Regions from separate parts of the Pseudarthrobacter sp. RHLT1-30-1 genome, predicted to be linked through region 1. Evidence: predicted binding sites of a transcription regulator. Region 1 holds the regulator's gene; the other holds the start of a gene.

Region 1 (7,573 bases):
AGTCGAGGATCTTGCCGTAATTCGGGTTGTCCTTGATGTACTGCGTGACGATCGAGGGGTTCGCGGGCCGCTGCGGGAAGAGCGAACCGGGAACGGCGGCCACGGCCAGCATCAGCAGCAGGAACAGCGCAGTGCGCATGCTGGTCAGCTGGGTCCAGGCCCAGCGGAGCATGCCCATCGGGCCCAGCGTCGGGAGGACAGCCTCACCCTTCGCGGCCGCGACGGAGCTGGCTCCGTCGGACTTGCGGCCGGCTTTGCGGCCGGCTTTTCGGCCGGGCTTACCGTCCGGCTTTGCGCCGGACTCGCTCGCGGACGTCGGGGACTTCTTCTTCTCGTTCACTCGCTCGCTCATCAGATCGGCAATTTCACATCGGTTTGGAACCAGTACTGCAATTCGGACACCCAGGTCCCCCAGACTCCGCTGGCCATCAGCAGGCCGAGTCCCACCAGGATCGCGCCGCCGATGCGCTGGATGGCGAGGCGGTGCTTGCGGAAGAAGGACATCACGCCGATGCCGCGGCGCACGGCCAGGGCGATCAGCAGGAACGGGATGCCCAGCCCAAGGCTATAGACAAACGCCAGGAACGCACCCTTCGCCGCCGAGGATCCCCCGGAAAGGCTCAGCAACTGGACCGCGGAATACGTCGGGCCGATGCAGGGCGCCCAGCCGAGGCCGAACGTGATGCCCAGCAGCGGTGCACCCCACAGCCCGGCCGGCGGCTTGGACTGGATCTTGGCGTCGCGCTGAAGCCAGCCGAACCCGCCCATGAACACCACGCCCATGATGATCACCAGGACGCCCAGCAACTGGGTGATCCAGGCGTTCTGCGAGCCGGTGATCAGCGTCCCCAGCTGGCCGAACGCCCCGCCCAGCAGCACAAAAATGACCGAGAAGCCGAGTACGAACAGGCCGATGCCCGCCAGCATGCGGCCGCGCTTCTGCTTCTGGAGGTCGACGCCGGTCAGTCCCGTGACGTAGCCCAGGTAGCCCGGCACCAGCGGCAGCACGCAGGGCGAGAGGAAGGAGACGAAGCCGGCGAGCAGTGCCACCGGGATGGCAAGCAGCAGCGAACCGTTCAGGATGGCTTCGGCAAAGGGGCTGTTCACGGTCGCTGGCCTGTCCGCTACTCGGCCACGGCGGCGGCGATGAGGGACTTGAGGGTGCCCTTTTGAATTTCACCGAGGACACGGGACGCCACGCGGCCCTGCTTGTCCAGCACGAGCGTGGTGGGCACGGCTCCCGGGGGAACCAGGCCGGAAACGGCCAGCAGCACGGCGCCGTCCTTGTCGTTGAAGCTCGGGTACGTCAGGTTGAAGGTCTTGTCGAACGCTTCCGCTGTGGCCTTCTCATCGCGGAGGTTGACGCCGAAGAACTGTACGCCCTGGCTCTTGAACTCCTGGTGCAGGGCCTCCAATGAGGGCGCTTCGACCCGGCACGGCGCGCAGGCCGCGAACCAGAAGTTCAGCACGGTCACCTGGCCCTGGAAGGCTTCGGCGGTCACCGCGGTGCCGTCGAAGAGCGTGCCCTTGATGGTTACGGGGCTCTTGCGGTCCGCGGCGGCGAATTCAGTCACCGAGCCGTCGCCGGCCACGTAGTTCTTGTTGTCGCCGGCTCTGGCCTGCTGGGCCAGCGCGTCCTCCTGGGCGCAGCCGGAGAGACCCAGTACGACGGCGAGGGCGGCGCCGCCCGCGGTCAGCACGCTGCGGCGGCTCAGGGGTGCCGCGCTGCCGGGGCTTACAGTGCCCGCTGGGCTTGCGGGGTTTGCTGGGTTTGGGCGCATGCTCAGGCTCCGGGGGTGCTGGACGCACCGGGAAGTAGGGCGGCGGCAGGCTCGGTGTAGTCGACCCGCAGGAGGTTCCCGCCGTCGTCGAACACCAGGGAGGTGATCGAGGTGAGCGTGCACTCGCGTTTGCGCGGATCATGCCACAGGGGCTTGCCCTCGGCGCTGAGCCGGGTGGCCCAGATTGGGAGCTGGTGGCTGACGAGGATCGCTTCGGCCCCGTCGCCGCCGAGCTCGATGGCCCGCAGCCGGGCATCCTGCACCGCGGCGATCACCCGGGCGGCCTGTTCCTTGTAGGGCTCGCCCCAGGACGGCCGGAACGGGTTGCGCAGCATGGGCCAGTGCTTCGGCTTGAGGATCTCCGCCTTGTCGACGTGGAGTCCCTCGAAGTAGTTTTCGGCCTCGATGATCCGGGCCTCGGTGGTGATGGCAAGGTTGAGGGCCTCGGCGATGGGCTGGGCCGTTTCCTGTGCGCGGGTCAGCGGGGAGGCCACGAGGTGGACGATCTTCGCACCCTGCCTGGTGCGCTCACTGAAGTGCTCCGCCAGCGTCCGCGCCATTTCCTGACCGAGCTCGGAGAGGTGGAACTCGGGCAGCCGGCCGTACAGGACGCCGTCGGGATTGTGGACCTCGCCGTGGCGGAGCAAATGAACAGTGGCTTGGGGCATGTGTACCAGTTTCTCAAAGGGCAGGGGCAATGACGAAATCTTCTACAGGACGTAGAACTCAAGAGTTTGGAGAAATGTTCCCCGGAGTTGGAATAAAAGATGCAAATGCATGTTTATACTGGGTGAAGCAGTTAGTTGAGACTTCAATAAATGGAGTCTCGGCCGACGATGAGAGCACTGCACGACCCACCCGACTCAAGGAGAAACACCATGGCTCTTCCCGCCAACGTCACCACCGGCCTCTGGACCCTCGACAACTCGCACAGCGAAATTGGCTTCACCGTCCGCCACGCGGGCATCAGCAAGGTCCGCGGCCAGTTCAAGGACGCCGAAGCCACTCTGGACCTCGCCGAGAACGTCGCGGACTCCAAGGTCAATGCCACGATCAAGACCGCCAGCTTCGACTCCGGCGACGCCAACCGCGACGGCCACGTCCGCGGCGAAGACTTCTTCGACGTCGAGAAGTTCCCGGAAATCTCCTTCGTCTCGTCCAGCATCGTCCCCAAGGGTGACGCTTATGAACTGCAGGGCGAGCTCACCATCAAGGGCGTTTCCCGTGAGGTGTTCCTCGAGACCGAATTCAACGGCGTTGCCGTCGACCCGTTCGGCATGACCCGCGCCGGCCTGTCCGCCGAGACCACGATCAGCCGCAAGGACTTCGGCCTGACTTGGAACGCAATCCTCGACGCCGGTGGCGTGCTCGTCAGCGACAAGGTTGCCGTCAACCTGGAACTGGCCTTCATCGCTCCGTCAGCCTAGTTCCCACACACTTGGCCGGCCGGTCCCCAGAACCGTGCCGGCCCGCGGCTTCCAGCCGCCGGCACCCCGCTTCATCCCTGTGATGGAGCGGGGTGTTGCGTTTAACGGGGTGCGCCGGGGCGTGCCGCGCAGCGGGCCTGCCCCCGGTCGTCGACGCCGCCTCCGCGCTGCCGAAATGGCCCGGATCTCGCGGTGTTCCGACATGCGTCGCAACACGCTCAGATTCCCTAGTTACCGGCACAACCGCGGTCTACAGTGAGAGCCATGAGCAACCCTAATGAGGTCCCTCGTCCGCAGCAGCCGGGTGCCCAGCCCCCGACGGCGGACAACGTGCCGCCCGCAGGTTCCGAGCCGCCCCAGGTCACGCCGCCTGCGACCCAGGGGAACCAGGTCCCGGGGTACCAGGGGCCGACGGGCTACCACGGCGGGCCGCAGCAGCCGGGTCACGGCCAGCCGCAGGGTTACCAGGCGCCTCAGCAGCAGTACAACCAGACGCCGCCCGGCTACCAGCCACCACAGGGTTACCAGCCACCGCCCGGCCACCAGCCACCACAGGGCTACCAGGCGACGGGCAGCCAGGTCCCGGGGAAGCCGCTGGGCGGGTTCCGATTCGAGATGCCAACGGACCGGCCCGCGAACCTCTACGATGCCATGCCCCGCGGCGGATTCTCCGGAATGTTTACGGTCACCGGGATGCCGACAGAGCTGAAAGTCTCCTACTGGATCTGGCTGATCGGCGGACTGTTGGGCCTGCTCGGCGGCGTCGTTGGCCTCTTCGGCTCCTTCGTGCTCCTGGCGGTCGTTCCGGGCCTGGGGTTTGTCGTGCTTTTGCTGGTGCTGGTCGCACTCGCGCTCGCCGCGGCACAGGTCATTCTGAGCATGAAGATGAAGGAAGGGCGCGAGTGGGCACGCTTCGCCCTCACAATCGTTGCCGGGATATCCCTCCTGCTGGCCATTCTCAACGCCAGCGCCGCTGAAGGGCGCGGCGGCGGCAGCTGGCCGAGCTTCATTGTGAGCCTGGCGGCGGTCGTGCTGATGTGGATGCCCAACTCGCAGGCATGGTTCGCCTCGCTTAGGGGCCGCAGCTGATCCGGCACTGGCAGACGCCCAAGCCGCCATCCCGGCGTCGGGCACGGGAGCCACCCAAACACGGGCAAGGACGCCAAGCCAGGCACCCCAGACACTCCAGCCCAGGCAACCCGGTCAGGGACACCGGGCACGCAGCGAGAATACCTCTCCGGAATGATCCGCTCCAACGACGACGCGCGGTACGGTGTACCTAAACCATGCTGGGGGCAGGGCAGGAAGCTGTTTCCGGTATCCGAAATCAGACCGCCATGCAAAGGAAAAGCCATGAGCATCCCGCCAGTCCCGCCGTCGAACCCTGACGCACCCGAGCCGGGCGAACAGCCGGCACCCCGCTACGGCCAAAACGCACCCCAGTACGGCCAACCCCCGTCCTCACCGCAGTACGGCCAGCAGGCGCCGCAGTATGGCCAGAACGCCCCGCAGGCGCCGCAGTACGGCCAGAACGCCCCGCAGGCGCCGCAGTACGGCCAGAACACCCCGCAGTACGGCCAGAACCCGCCCCAGTACAACCAGCCGCAGTACGGCCAGCCCGCCTACGGCCAGTCGCCCTACGGCCAGTTCCCCTCGGAGCAGCCGCAGGCCATGACTGGCGCGGCGGGCACGCCGAAGCTCGTCAACACGGCCTTCTGGCTCATCGTCGCTGCCGGCGCGGTCTGGGTGCTGTCCCTCCTGCTGGCGATCGGCATGATTGACTCCCCCGTCATGCGCGACCAGTTCGAACAGCAGATGGCCGCGAGCGGCGCTGAAGTCAGGTTCGAAGACATCAAGGGTTTCCTGGTCGGCAGCATCGTGGTCTTCGCCGTGATCGGCGCCGGGCTCTACGCTCTGGTGGCCCTGAACGTCCGCAAGGGCAAGAACTGGGCACGGATCCTCGGCACTGTCTTCGCCGCCCTGTCGATCCTTAGTCTCTGGCCGTTGAGCCTCGGCACGCTGGCAGTTCTCCTCGGCATCGCAGGCATCGTGATGCTGTACCTGCCGGCAACATCGCCGTTCTTCACCAAGCGGCAGCCGTTCGCCAACCCCTACGGGCAGCCCGGCAAGCCGTACTAAGCCCTAACCCTGCGCGCCACACCAGGCCGCACCAGAGCACGCCAAACATATTTTACTAAGCAGCCATTCACCAGCGCAGAGGGCGCGGGAGCCGGACGGGCTGACTGAACGCTAGTCAGCATCTTCCGGATCCTGCGCCCTTTGTGCGTGGTAGGCGAGGATCTGGAGTTCGGTGGCCATGTCCACCTTGCGCAGGTTGACCCCCGGCGGCACCTGCAGCATGACCGGCGCAAAGCTGAGAATGCTCCGCACCCCGGCGGAAATCACCCGGTCGCAGACATCCTGCGCCACGGCGGCCGGCAGGGCCAGCACCACCATGTTGGCGCCGGTCCGCCGCAGCACCGGATCGAGGTCGGCGGCATCGCTGACGCGCAGCCAGCCCACCTCGCTGCCCACCACCATCTGGTCGGCGTCGAAAATCGCGACAATTTCGAAGCCCCGCGATTCGAACCCGCCATAGCGGGCCAGCGCTTTGCCCAGGTTGCCGGCGCCGACGATGGCGACCTTCCAGTCGCGCATCAGGCCCAGCGCCGCGGCAATATGTTGATTGAGGTACTGCACCTCGTAGCCGACGCCGCGCGTCCCGTACGAGCCCACGTAGGAAAGATCCTTGCGCAGGGTGGAGGAGCTCACACCGGAGGCCTCGGCCAGGGATTCGGAGGAGACCCGGTCAACGCCCTCGGCGAGCAGGGTCGTGAGGGCGCGCAGATAAATGGTCAGCCGGGCCACGGCCGCAGGCGGAATCTGCTTGGCGGCAGCCCCTGCTCCCACGGGCATCGCGCCCGGGGATGAATCCAGCGAAGTCACTATCTGCTCCATTAGGTCGCGTTGTGACTTCCACTCTAGAGCCCCGGCGGTTCAGCGAACAAAGCAGGCGTAACCGGCGCTTCAGGCCTGCCCGCCCAGTGCACGCCGCAGCGTCCGCTCCAGCCGGACCTCGTCAATTTTCCAGAAGTCCCGCTGGACACCGTCCACCAGCAGGACCGGAATTTCCTCCGCAAAGCGTTCCCGCAGTTCGACGTCGTCGTCCACCGGCTGCTCCCGCCAGCCGATCCCAAGACTCCGCGTGACGCGGTCGACGGCGTCGCGCGCCGCCGAGCAGAGATGGCAATCGGCTTTGGTGATGAGGACGACGTCGGGGCTTGGCATGGCTCCACGGTAGCCCGGCCGCCCATTCCTCGTCGACGCGGCAGACACATCCGCGCCGCCGCGGCCCGCGCGCAAGGAACGGGCTGCAGCTTTGACTAGACTCGTGGCATGTCCGAAGAGAAGTTCGTCGCTGTGGTCACACAGCCTGTTGCGGCACCGCAGCACGGTGAAGCCGCGTTCTTCGACGTCGACAACACGCTCATGCGGGGCGCCAGCCTGTTCCACGTGGCCCGAAAGATGTACCAGCGCGGGGCGTTCACCATTCCCCAGGCAGCCGGATTCGCCTGGAAGCAGCTGATGTTCGTGCTGCGCGGCGAGAACATCGATGATGTCCACGCCGTCCGCGACACAGCCCTGAAACTCGGCGCCGGTTTCACCGTTGAGGACGTCGCGGCCCTCGGCGAAGAAGTCTATGACGAAATGATCGAATCCCGGATCTGGCCGGGGGCCAAAGCCCTGGCCGAACAGCATCTCCGGGTGGGCCGCAAGGTCTGGCTCGTGACGGCGACCCCCATCGAGGTGGCCACGGTGATCTCGACCAGGCTGGGCCTCACCGGCGCCCTCGGCACCGTGGGCGAAATCCTGGACGGCTCCTACACCGGCCGGCTGGTCGGCGAGATCCTGCACGGCCCCGCCAAAGCCGTGGCCGTACGGGCGGTGGCCGAGGCCGAGGGGCTGGACCTGACCCGGTGCTGGGCGTACAGCGACTCGCACAACGACATCCCGCTGCTGAGCATGGTGGGGCACCCGGTTGCCATCAACCCCGACGCCCGGCTCCGCCGCCACGCCCGCGAACACAACTGGCCGGTCTACGACTTCCGCTCCGGACGGCGCGCGGCCACCCTGGGGCTCAAGGCCGCCACTGTCGGCGGGGCCATCTACGGCCTGTGGCGCGGCACTTCCCGGTTCCGCGGCCCCAAAATCTGAGCCTCACCGCCGGCGCGTACGGCTTTCCGCTGCGCCTTGGGCTTTCCGCTGCGCTTCCGGCTATCCGCTGCGCGTCCGGACGAGCGCTGCGCGGATGCACCCGACCCCCACCCCTGGCCCGCCACCTTCCGCCGCACTTTCGGCTTTCCG
Region 2 (7,573 bases), on a different contig from region 1:
TGTTCGACGCCGGCGCGGTTGTACCAGGAGCGGTCCATCAGGACGATCTCCCCCGCGGCGGGAAGATGTTGCACGTACCGCTGGAAATACCATCCACCGCGCTCACGCTCCGTCGGGGCCGGCAGCGCCACGATGCGCGCAACGCGGGGGTTCAGGTATTCGGTCACGCGCTTGATCGCACTGCCCTTGCCGGCGGCATCGCGCCCTTCAAAGATCACTAGCACACGCGCCCCGGTGCTCCGGACCCATTCCTGCAGTGCGACGAGCTCGGCCTGGAGCCGGAGGAGTTCGGTCTCATAGATGTCAAGGTCCAGCCGCATGCGCCGCCTGGACCCGTGTCCCTTGCCGCCTTTCCGGCCTTTCTCTGCCTTGCCGGTGCCATCCTTGCCCTGTGCCATGGTTTCCGTTCCACTCGTGGCGGCCAACCTCCGTTCCGCCGATCCTGCCGCGCCCATTCTCGCGGAGCGGCCGGCTGCCCACAAGGGGACGTCCTGCAGGGACACCGGCAGCCCGGTGCTCCTATGCTGGGGCCATGGAAGCCTCCAGACCGACGGCGCTGCAGCCGATCCTCACGCTCACCGTGAATCCCGCCCTGGACGTCAGCACCGCCACGGAGCAGGTCATCAGCGGCCACAAGTTGCGCTGCGGCACCAGCCGGCTCGACCCAGGCGGCGGGGGCGTGAACGTGTCCCGGGTGGTGCAGCGCCTCGGCGGGCGGACCCTGGCGGTCTACACCGCCGGCGGGCCGACCGGGGAGGCCTACCGCCGGCTCATCGAAGCCGAACGCGTCCCCACCCTGGCTGTGCCGATCCAAGGGAGTACCCGCGAGGACTTCACGGTCGATGAGACGGCGACGGGCAAGCAGTTCCGTTTTGTGCTGCAGGGCCCGGAGCTGAGTGAGCCCGAGTGGCGTTTGTGCCTGGCGCTGGTGGCGGATTCGATTCCTGTGGGCGGGTACGTCGTGGCCAGCGGCAGCCTTCCGCCGGGGGTCCCGGAGGACTTCTACGCCCAGGTGGCCCGGCTGGCACGGCAGCACGATGCGCGCTGCATCGTGGACGCCTCCGGGCCGGCTCTGGCCGAAGCCCTCGCCGAAGGAGTCTTCCTGGTGAAGCCGAGCCGGCGGGAGCTGGGGCTGCACTTCGGCACAGCCCTGGAGAGCCCGGAAAGCCAGGTCGAGGCGGCCAGGACGCTGGTCGCGGACGGCTCCGCGGAGCACGTCGCCCTGACGCTCGGCGGAGAGGGAGCTGTGCTCGCCTCGAAGTCCGGGATCCTGCGGATGGCCGTGCCGCAGGTGCAGGTCCAAAGCACCGTCGGAGCGGGCGACAGCTTCCTGGCTGCTTTCGTGCTCCGTCACGCACAGGGCCGCACGCTCGAAGAGGCGCTCCGCGCCGCCGTCGCCGCCGGAAGCGCCACGGTAACGTCGCGGGCGACCGAACTCTGCCACCGCGCGGACGTCGAGCGGCTGGAAGCCGAACTTGGCGCCCGGGCCTACGACGGAGGCGCGGCACCGTGAAGCGCGGACCGGGTGTCCTGGCCGTGGCCATGCTGCTTGCCGCCGGTACGGCCGGCTGCTCCGGCTCCGTGCCGAACGCCTGTCCCGCCCTTGCCTGGTTCAATTCCGTGACGGTATCGCTGGCCGGCAACGCTGGCATGGTCCACCTGGTGGAGCTCTGCGCGGACGACGTCTGTTCGGTGCGCTCGGACGGCCCGGTCCGCGTTCCTGAGACCTCCGTCAGCGCCGGCGCCGTGCCCGCGCCGGTTTCAACCCTGCCGGTCACCCTCGTCCCCGCCCCGTCTGCGTCTGGGTCGGTGACCGCCCTCCCGTCCGCGTCCGCGTTGATCACGGCCCTCCCGGCCCCGTCCGAGCCGGTCTACAGCCCGTTCACGGCATCCCGGGTCGACGAGCGAACCTGGCGGGTCAGTCTGCTGATGCGCTCCCCGAAGACGGTGACGCTCACGGCGTACTCCGCCGACGGAGCTGTCCTGGCGCGGCGCGGGCTGGAGCTGGGCTGGACCCGGGTGGGCGGCAGCGGGGCCTGCGGCGGCCCGGCGACCTCGGGCCCGGTCACGCTCGTCGTCTAACCGCACGCGGTTGCTCTGCACTGCGCCCGCCCTCGACTCCGTTGGCTGGCGCTTACCGGGCGACGGCGACAACTGTTTGCTGTTCCGGGCAGGCGCCGAGGATCCGCTCCATGGCGTCCTTCTCGGCCGCGGTCACCCACAGCCGGTACGCGGCCTTGACGGAGACCTGCCGGGCGACGTAGTGGCAGCGGAAGGCTTTGTTCGGGGGAAGCCATGTGGCGGCGTCGGACGCGCCCTTGTCCTGGTTGGCGGGGCCGTCGACGGCGATCAGGTTCAGCGGGTCATTCGCCAGGTGCTCGCGTTGCGCGGGGGTCAGCTGTTGCGCTCCCTTTTGCCAGGCATCCCCGAGCGCCACGACGTGGTCGACCTGCACCTCCTTGCTGCTCGCGGCTCCGCGGCGGAAGGTGACCAGGTGGCCCGTGTACGGTTCCCGGAAGGATCCGGCGGCCACTAGGCAGCGGGATCCCTCGGTGAATTCGGCGTCCGGCAGGTCGCGACGGAGGATGTCATTGCGGGTATCGCAGCCGTTGTGGTCCGCATCGAGCCAGGCCTGGCCGAAGGCGGCCCGGTCATAGTTGTCCCTGGCCGCCCGGCCCTTGACTACCAGGGTGTCCAGCAACGCCGCGGCGGGGCCGGCGGGGACCTGCCGCACGGGCGGGATCGCCTTCATCCAGCCGGCTGCCAGCACAGGGGCTTCGCGGGGACCGTCGGCGAACCCCTCGCTGGCGGCAAACTGTCCGGCGGCGAAGAACCAGATGAATCCGGCGGCTCCGGTGACTGCCGCGGCGGCAAGGAGCGCCCAGGCCTGGCGGGACCGCCGTCGTGCCCGCCGGAAGTCCGCCCAGGTGAGCGTCATGCCGGCGTCCCGGAAAGACGCTGCCCGGTCCGCCGTCCCCGGGGACCGCGTTGGACTCCGCTGCGTCGGAGCCCGGAACGTCGGACTCCGGTGCGTTCGGGCGCGGGGCGAATCCTATCCACCCCAACAGCCTAGGCCCGGACTCCGGTGGAGCGGGGGTTGTCCACAGTGTGGAGGACAGGTGCCCGGCTAATTCTCCTTGGTCACGCGCACGAGGTCTTCGTTGGCGAGGGCCATCAGCGATTCGAGTTGCCGGACCCGTGCCTCGTCGACCTCACCGGCGGCCAGTTTCGCCCGGGCATCATCGAGGAGCCGTTTGGCTTCCTTGACGTTCAGCCGGGCGACGTCCAGCGCGTGTTCCAGGGTGGTTTCGTGCTCTACTGCCGAGTTCTGTTCCATTGCACCATTGTGGTGCCCTTTCCCGGCCGTTTCCAGAGGATCGGCCGGGAAAGGCGGAACAGAGTTCAGGCAGGTGGTGTCAGGCCGTGACCTCGACGGGCAGGCCGGCTGCTTCGAGGGTGGCGGCCGCGTCCTTGGCGGGGAACGACGGCGGGTTCACGCCCGCCATTTCCTCCATCACGCGGACCACCTGGCAGCTATAGCCGAACTCGTTGTCGTACCAGACGTAGAGCACAAGGTTCTTGTCGTTGGAGATCGTGGCCAGGCCGTCGACGATACCTGCGCGCCGCGAGCCGACGAAGTCCGTGGAGACTACCTCCGGCGAATCGATGTAGTCGATCTGCTTGCGCAGAACGGAGTGCAGCGACATCTCCCGCAGGTAGTCGTTGACCTCGTCCTTGGTGGTGCCGTTTTCCAGGCTCAGGTTCAGGATGGCCAGCGACACGTCCGGGGTGGGGACGCGGATGGAACTGCCGGTCAGCTTGCCCAGCAGTTCGGGCAGGGCCTTGGCGACGGCCTTGGCGGCGCCCGTTTCCGTGATGACCATGTTCAGCGCGGCCGAGCGTCCACGGCGGTCGCCCTTGTGGAAGTTGTCGATCAGGTTCTGGTCGTTCGTAAAGGAGTGGACCGTCTCGACGTGGCCGTGCACCACACCGTAGCGGTCGTTGATCGCCTTGAGCACCGGGGTGATGGCGTTGGTAGTGCAGGAAGCAGCCGAGACGATCGTGTCGGAGTCGGCGATCGTGCCGTGATTGATGCCGTGCACGATGTTCTTCAGTTCGCCCTTGCCCGGGGCAGTGAGCAGCACACGGGAAGCGCCCCTGCTCTGAAGGTGCTGGGACAGGCCTTCGGCATCGCGCCAGCGTCCGGTGTTGTCGACGATGAGGGCGTTATGGATTCCATAGGCCGTGTAGTCGACCGTCGCCGGGTTGTCCGAGTAGATGACCTGGATCTGGACACCGTTGGCGGTGATGGTGTCGTTCTCAAGGTCCAGCTTGATGGTTCCTTCGAAGGAGCCGTGGACCGAGTCGCGGCGCAGCAGGCTGGCGCGCTTGGTGAGGTCGTTGTCCGAACCGCGGCGGACCACGATTGCACGCAGGCGCAGGCCGTGGCCGCCACCTGCCTTCTCGATCAGGAGGCGGGCCAGAAGGCGGCCGATGCGGCCAAAGCCGTAGAGGACGACGTCGGTGCTGGTGCGGTCGTCGCCGCCGCGCTTGCCGACAATCTCGGCGAGTTCCGCGCGCAGGAACTCGTCCAGGCTGGCACCGTTGCCCTCGACCCGGTATTTCTCGGTGAGGCGGGCGATGTCGATGGCAGCGGCGCCGAGCTCGAGCTTGGTCAGGGCGTCCAGCAGCGGTGCTGTCTCTTCGAGACGCAGTTCTTCCTTGCTCATCCGGCGCGCGAAGCGGTGCGCCTTGAGGATGTTCATGGTGGACTTATTAATCAAGCTGCGACCGTGGATGGAGGTGACCACGTTGTTTTCGCGGTACAGCCGGCCGATCACCGGGATCATGGCCTCAGCGAGCGCCTCCCGACCCATCCACGTATCAAGACAAGAATCTGACGTCTGGCTCACAGAAATACCTTCCTAGAATCCACTGCATACGACGTCGTATGCGGAAGTCGGCTGCCGGAGGGTGTCCGGAACCTCGGCGCCGGCGGGGATTCGGTCCACCCCGGGCGCCTGTGTCAAGCAAAAGAAAAGCCACCGGCTGCGAACGCAGACCCGGCGGCAGAACTTCTACGTTCACGGACCATTCTACCGTTGGCCCGGCGGGGTCCGGCGCCCCGTTACACGTGAAATGACTCACACAGCGTGGCGGTGCGGGGCCGGGGACATGTTCCGGCGTGGCGGCCATCAGCGGCGACTCGTTCTTCGAATCGGCCCGTCACTCCCCTGTGGAAGTTGTGGGGCCAGGTCGAGCCCAAGAGCATCGGCCCGCGCGTCCTGGACTATCGGGCATCCTTAAGGATCATGTCCACGGCCTTTTCCGCGATCATGATGGTCGGCGCCTGGGTGTTGGCGCTGACGAGCCGGGGCATAATCGAGGAGTCAACGACGCGCAGTCCCTCCAGCCCGTGGACCTTCAGCCGCGGCGAGACGACAGCATCATCACCCGTCCCCATGGCGCAGGTGCCGACCGGATGGTACGACGTCCGGCCGAAGGAGCGCACGAATTTCACATACTCGTCGCGGGATTCCACCCGAGAGCCATCGCCAATGTGCTCGGCTTTGACGAGCTCGGCCATCGACGACTGCTCCATGATCTCCCGGCTCTGTTGCACGCCGGCGATTGCCATTTCAAGGTCGTAGTCGTCGGCGAGATAATTCGGATCGATGAGCGGCGCCTGGCTTGGATCTGAGGACACCGGACGGACGGTTCCGCGGCTCCGCGGCCTCAGGAAGTACGAATTCAAGGTGGCCCCGAACCCGGGCTTCAAAGCCGCCGCGCCGGCCCCCGCCCGCGCGGCGGGCAGGAAGTGGAACTGCAGGTCGGGGGAATTCTCCTCCTTGTTGGCGTAACTGAAGCCGCCCGCCTCGACGAGGGTGGAAGCAAAGGGTCCCGAACGGAAGGCAAGGTATTCGACGCCGGCCAGGACCGTGGCCGGGCGTACCTGACTGAGCCGGTCCAGGCTGTGGTAATCCTTGAGTTCGTAGACGATGTCGATGTCGCAGTGGTCATGCAGGTTCTTGCCGACTCCCTGCAAGGCATGGACGGTTTCGATGCCGGCGGCGGCGAGGTCCTCCGGGTCGCCGATGCCCGAAAGCTGGAGCAGCTTGGGCGACCCGAAAGCGCCGGCAGCGACAATCACTTCGCGGTCGGCCAGGTACGTTCGGAGGGAGCCGCCTTGGATCGCCTCGATCCCGACGGCCCGGCCATCCCTGATGATCACCTTGGAGACGGTGACGTTGGCACACACGGTGAGGTTGGGGCGCTTGCGGGCAGGCTTCAGATATGCAACGGCGGCGCTGCACCGGCGGCCGTTCTTGGTGGTGGTCTGGTAGAAGCCCACGCCGTACTGCTCGGCGCCGTTGAAGTCGCTGTTGTAGGGCAGCCCGAATTCCTGGCCCGCCTTCACGAAGGCCGCGGAGAGTTTGTGCGGGCGCAGGAGGTCGGAGACCCCGAGCGGACCCTGGGTCCCGTGGTGCGGTGCCGAGAGCCTGCTGTTCGACTCGGAGCGGACGAAGTACTCACCCACCTCCTCAGCGGACCACCCCTCGCAGCCAAAGTCCGTGACCCAGCTGTCGTAGTCCTCGGCCACGCCGCGAGTGAAGACCTGGGCGTTGATGGACCCCCCGCCGCCCAGCACGCGTCCCTGGGCAAGGGGGATGCGGCGGCCGTTGCTGTGTTGCTGCGGAATGCTGGTGTAGTCCCATTGGTACGGCCCGTTTTTCAGCTTCGGAAAACCCGCGGGGACGTGGATAAATGGATGACGGTCGGATCTTCCCGCCTCCAGCAGAAGGACGCGGACGGACGGGTCTTCGCTGAGCCTGCCCGCCAGGACGCTGCCGCCGCTGCCACCCCCGGCAATCACATAGTCGTAAACTGCGTCGTCCGGCACCATGCCTCCTATGCTTTTACGCGGATACTTTGGCTGGCTTCGCCGTTGTTTGGAATGTTCTCTGCAGTCTCTGGTCCCGCCGGGGTGATGTCAAGCATTCGGCCCGCCCGTATTTGCGCAGGCAGACGGTCTGCAGCGGCCGATAAGGAGCGGGTTCGATCGAATCGGACACGCCCGGCGACGGCGGGCCGGGGCGGGAACGCACAGCGGAATGCCGGTTGCCGCCGTCGTCCGTTCCCCGGGAAGGCCTCGATAAGCACAAAAACCGCAGGGAACACAAGGTTTCCCGGCGGTGAAAATGGATGGGTTGACCGATACGCCGGGTTCTGTGTTCCCGCACCGTTACCAGCGCGGGAGTAGCGGCCATCCATCTACGAACGCCGTTGCCGACGCCCTCCAGCAGCCTACCCGGACACTCGGGCGAGCAGCCCTCGAACGTGCCCTGTCTGGCCTTGCTCCGGGTGGGGTTTACCTAGCCTTCCCGGTCACCCGGGAAGCTGGTGGTCTCTTACACCACCGTTTCACCCTTACCTGCGCTGCGGCCCGTGCAAGCACACGCCACATGCCGGCGGTCTGTTCTCTGTGGCACTAGCCTGCGGGTTACCCCGAGTGGGCGTTACCCACCACCCTGCCCTGCGGAGCCCGGACGTTCCTCGAGCCACTTGCGTGACG

What was found. The regulator Rex, encoded in region 1, represses fermentation and respiration genes when NADH is low (regulators of the CRP and FNR family bind a similar motif). The targets are predictions, from matches to a motif close to CTTGTGAANNNNTTCACAAG.
Region 2: AC50YM_RS06790 (glyceraldehyde-3-phosphate dehydrogenase) is a predicted target of Rex. The motif match lies at 5,132-5,151, and genes of this name have one in related genera.

What each region holds. Positions count from the first base shown of each region.
Region 1 is NZ_JBWZCG010000014.1:94,831-102,403, forward strand. It holds gene resB (cytochrome c biogenesis protein ResB) at 1-352, opposite strand, end outside; gene AC50YM_RS11975 (cytochrome c biogenesis CcdA family protein) at 352-1,107, opposite strand; gene AC50YM_RS11980 (TlpA family protein disulfide reductase) at 1,125-1,781, opposite strand; gene AC50YM_RS11985 (histidine phosphatase family protein) at 1,784-2,449, opposite strand; gene AC50YM_RS11990 (YceI family protein) at 2,660-3,208, shown strand; gene AC50YM_RS11995 (hypothetical protein) at 3,473-4,297, shown strand; gene AC50YM_RS12000 (hypothetical protein) at 4,562-5,347, shown strand; gene AC50YM_RS12005 (redox-sensing transcriptional repressor Rex) at 5,459-6,154, opposite strand; gene AC50YM_RS12010 (glutaredoxin family protein) at 6,236-6,496, opposite strand; gene AC50YM_RS12015 (HAD family hydrolase) at 6,605-7,423, shown strand.
Region 2 is NZ_JBWZCG010000006.1:99,485-107,057, reverse strand. It holds gene ppk2 (polyphosphate kinase 2) at 1-398, opposite strand, end outside; gene AC50YM_RS06810 (1-phosphofructokinase family hexose kinase) at 533-1,513, shown strand; gene AC50YM_RS06805 (hypothetical protein) at 1,510-2,082, shown strand; gene AC50YM_RS06800 (HNH endonuclease family protein) at 2,135-2,938, opposite strand; gene AC50YM_RS06795 (hypothetical protein) at 3,128-3,337, opposite strand; gene AC50YM_RS06790 (glyceraldehyde-3-phosphate dehydrogenase) at 3,417-4,913, opposite strand; gene AC50YM_RS06785 (GMC family oxidoreductase) at 5,291-6,904, opposite strand; RNA gene rnpB (RNase P RNA component class A) at 7,201-7,573, opposite strand, start outside.